DNA from 2 places in the Mesorhizobium sp. M0778 genome. Region 2 is predicted to be linked to the other one. Evidence: predicted binding sites of a transcription regulator. Region 2 holds the regulator's gene; the other holds the start of a gene.
What was found. Region 2 encodes PhoB, which activates phosphate uptake and scavenging genes when phosphate is short. Its sites were predicted from a motif close to TGTCATNNANCTGTCAT; they were not measured.

Region 1: a site for PhoB is predicted at 783-799, ahead of olsB (l-ornithine N(alpha)-acyltransferase). Genes of this name have one in related genera too.

The regions. Positions count from the first base shown of each region.
Region 1 covers NZ_JAMYPA010000018.1:53,190-55,390, forward strand. The annotation lists gene NKI22_RS22865 (hybrid sensor histidine kinase/response regulator) at 1-713, shown strand, start outside; gene olsB (l-ornithine N(alpha)-acyltransferase) at 863-1,738, shown strand; gene NKI22_RS22875 (trimeric intracellular cation channel family protein) at 1,748-2,201, opposite strand, start outside.
Region 2 covers NZ_JAMYPA010000001.1:533,913-536,113, forward strand. The annotation lists gene pstB (phosphate ABC transporter ATP-binding protein PstB) at 1-280, shown strand, start outside; gene phoU (phosphate signaling complex protein PhoU) at 313-1,020, shown strand; gene phoB (phosphate regulon transcriptional regulator PhoB) at 1,037-1,726, shown strand; gene NKI22_RS02755 (ROK family protein) at 1,736-2,201, opposite strand, start outside.

The DNA.
Region 1 (2,201 bases), on a different contig from region 2:
CCGCCGCCGCCCAGGCCGCCCCTTTCGCCGAGGGCTGCAACGTGCTTCTGGTCGATGCTGCCATGGAGCAAAGCGACGGCAGGCTGCTCAGGCGCCTGCGCCAGAGCGGATTTGTCGATTGCGAGGCGGTGACGCTGATCGCGCCGACCGACCGCGGCATGCTTGGCGAGTTCCGTGCCAACGGTTACGCCACCTTCCTGGCGAGGCCGGTGCGCGGCGAGACATTGCTGCGCGTGCTTTTGACCAGCCACGCACCGGTCATCGCCGAGCCGCAACCGCAAAAGCGCGGCGCGCAGGCTGGGCACGCCATTGGCGGCCGCCAGCAGGGCCTGTCGGTGCTGATCGCCGAGGACAACGACATCAACGCCATGCTGGCCCGCGCCACCCTCCTGAAGGCCGGGCATCGGGTGAAAGTGGTCGGCAACGGCAAGGCCGCGGTCGAGGCGGTCATCAGCACCGGCCATAAGCACCGCTACGACGTGGTGCTGATGGACCTGCATATGCCTGTCATGGACGGGCTGGACGCCATCGCCGCCATCCGCCGCCATGAGGAGGAGACCGCGGTTCCGCCGGTGCCGATCATGGTGCTGTCGGCCGACAGCCAGGAAAAGACCCGCCACGCCGTGCTCGCCCACGGTGCGAGCGGCTTCGTCACCAAGCCGCTCGACCCTGATGCCCTGGTTCATGCGGTTGAAGGGCAAGTGGCCGCCTGAGGCACAACATAGACGGTCGATAGATTACCCAGCCGACGAAGTATTGCCCGCAGAGCCGTATCACGGTACTGTCACAATCCTGTTGCACCTACACCGTATCCCCGTGCCAAGAGGGATGGCTCGAAGGAGAATCACTCGTGCATACAGTCATGCCGGAATGTGATGCTCGGCCGAACGCCAGCGGGCCTTTGCTCGTCGGCCGGAACGCCGATGCCGTCATAAAAGGCGCATCGCTCGGCCGCATCGGCAATCTCGAAGTGCGGCTCGCCCGCAACGAGGCCGAGATCGCTGCCGCGCAGGAAGTGCGCTACCGGGTGTTCTACGACGAGCTTGGTGCCAGGAAGGACCTGTTCCAGATGCAGGACCGCCGCGATGCCGACCGCTTCGATCCCCTCTGCGACCATCTGCTGGTCTTCGATACTTCGCTTTCCGGTCCCGAGCATCGCCGCATCGTCGGCACCTACCGCCTGCTGCGGCAGGAGATTGCCGCGGCGGCGGGCGGCTTCTATTCCGAAGGCGAATTCGAGTTGACCAAGCTGATCGCGCGACATCCCGGCCAGCGCTTCCTCGAGCTCGGCCGCTCCTGCGTTCTGCCGGAATACCGCTCCAAGCGCACCATCGAGGCGCTGTGGCAAGGCATCTGGGCCTATATCAATCATTACGGCATTGGCGTGATGACCGGCTGCGCGTCGTTCCACGGCACCGTGCCGGCGGCACATGCAGAGGCGCTGACCTATCTTGCCCACCACTGCCGGACGAATTCATCGTGGGACGTGCGTGCCGTCGCCGGGCGCTATTGTTCGATGGATCTGATGCCGATCGAAGCCGTTAACACCAAGGCGGCGATCGCCGCGATGCCGCCGCTGGTCAAGGGCTATCTGCGCGTCGGCGCGCGCATCGGCGACGGTTGCGTCATCGACCGTGAATTCTCGACGGTCGACGTGTTCGTGGTGATGCCGGTCAAGGAGATCGGTGCCCGCTACGTCAATTATTATGGCGGGGAAGCGCAGCGGTTTGCAGCCTGACACCTTAAATCAGGGAATATCTTCCGGACGCCGGCCAGGCTTGCTTTTGTAGGACGGAAAGGCCCAGCCGAATTTCAGCGCGCCGCCGCGTACGCAGAAAGCCGCCATGAAACCTGCCAGGCCCGACGCAAGCGGCGGCAGTCCGGCGAAATCGCCAAGTGTGTAGAGGCCGGCGCCGGCAAGCGCTGCGGTAACGTAGATTTCCGGTCTCAGGAGCACCGAAGGCTCGCCTGTCAACAGATCGCGCAGAATGCCGCCAAGGGTTGCGGTGAGCATGCCGGTGACGATCGAAACTGCAGGTGACCCGGTGATCGTCAGCCCCTTGGCCGCGCCAATCACCGAAAATGCGGCAAGACCTATGGCGTCGAGCCAGAGCAGCAATTTGTAGCGCGACTCGAAACGATGTGCGCTGAAGAAGACGACGAGCGCCACCGCCGCACAGATTAGCACATAGTCGCGGTTT
Region 2 (2,201 bases):
CCGCACCGTGGCGGTGAAGCCGGAAGTCATTCTGCTCGACGAGCCGGCTTCGGCACTCGACCCGCTGTCGACCGCCAAGATCGAGGAACTGATCGACGAATTGCAAGCCGACTACACGATCGTCATCGTCACCCACAACATGCAGCAGGCGGCGCGCGTATCGCGCCAGACCGCCTTCATGTATCTGGGTGAACTGGTAGAGTTCGACCGGACCGAGAAGATCTTCACGTCGCCCCGCGAGAAGCGCACGCAGGATTACATCACCGGCCGCTTCGGCTGAGCCGTTCCGATCACGCATATGAGGACAGGACCATGGGCGAACACACAGTCGCTTCTTTCGACGAGGATCTCGAGCAGATCAGCAAGCTGATCCGCGACATGGCCGACCTCGCCGGTTCGATGGTCGGCGGGGCGACCAAGGCCCTGTTGAATTCTGACAACGTGCTGGCGCAACGCGTCGTTTCCGACGATGCCATCATGGATGCGCGTCAACGCGAACTGGACGACCGCGCCATCACCCTGATCGCCAAGCGCCAGCCGATGGCCCACGATCTGCGCCATGTCGTCGGGGCGATCCGCATGGCCGGCGATCTCGAACGCATCGGCGACCTTGCCAAGAATATCGCCAAGCGTGTGAGTGCGGTCGGCCTTAGCGTCACACCGCGCGACCTATCGCATTCCATCGATGCGATGGCGCAGCTGGTGCTCATCCAGGTGCAGGGCGTCATCGAGGAGTATGCTGCAGGCGATGCGGCCGCGTTGGCCAAGCTACGCGCCGCCGACGAGCGCATCGACGTCAAATATACGTCGGTGTTCCGCGAACTGTTGACCTACATGATGGAAGACCCGCGCAACATCACCGCTTGCACGCATCTGCTGTTCTGCGCCAAGAATCTGGAGCGGATCGGCGACCATGTCACCAACATCGCCGAAAATGCGTATTATGTGCTGACCGGCGAGCAATTGCCGGTCAATCGTCCGAAGCAAGACGAAACGACAATGTCCGCACCGGCGACATGATGGGGGTGCCCAGCCGATGATCGCACCACGCATAATGGTGGTGGAGGACGAGGAGCCGTTGGGTGTGCTGCTCCGCTACAATCTCGAATCCGAAGGCTACCAGGTCGAGGTGGTGACACGCGGCGACGAAGCCGAGATCCGTTTGCAGGAGAATGTGCCCGATCTTCTGGTGCTCGACTGGATGATACCAGCGGTTTCCGGCATCGAGCTCTGCCGCCGGTTGCGGGTGCGCCCCGAAACCGAACGGCTGCCGATCATCATGCTGACCGCGCGCGGCGAGGAGAGCGACCGGGTACGCGGTCTTTCGACCGGCGCCGACGACTATCTGGTCAAACCGTTTTCGACACCGGAATTCATGGCCAGGGTCAAGGCGCTGCTGCGCCGCGCCAAGCCGGAAGTGCTGTCCAGCGTGCTGAAGGTCGGCGACATCGTGCTCGATCGCGAATCGCACAGGGTGTATCGCAAGAAGACCGAGATCCGGCTCGGGCCGACCGAATTCCGGTTGCTCGAATTCATGATGCGGCATCCGGGCCGCGTCTTCTCGCGCAGCCAGTTACTCGATAATGTCTGGGGCGAGACGATCTATATCGACGAACGCACCGTCGACGTGCATGTCGGGCGGCTGCGCAAAGCCGTCAACAACGGCCGCATGCCTGATGTCATCCGCACCATCCGCGGTGCCGGCTACGCGATCAGGGAAGATTGACCCGCCCAGTCAGGCTACGTTCTTTCTGACGCCGGGCCTCATTTGCGCGCCCGGCGCGAAAATCTGCTGGTCGACGAAGCTTAACGCCCGCATTGCACAGCCTTCGCGGATCAGCGGCAATTCGTTCGGCTCGGTATCGAAGGAGATCGAGCCCGTATGCTGGCCGCCGGCGGTCTGGGCGATGGCCTTCCGCAAGGCCGGCTCGATCAGATCAAAGGCGGCGGCACTGGCGCCGACCATTGCGACCGGTGCCGGATCGATCAGCGCGAACAGCGAGCCGAGACCGAAACCCAGCGCTTCGCCGGCCTTGCGGTAGGCTTCGCGTTCCGGCCCGTCCTTCTCGCGCGCCCGAACCGCCAGCGCGCGCATGTCGGCGTCGCTGACGTCGGCGACCGGTTGGCTGTCTTCGCTCATCTGCGTGGCGTTGCGCCAGATGGCGTAATTGCCGGCATAGGCCTCGATGCAGCCGCGCCGC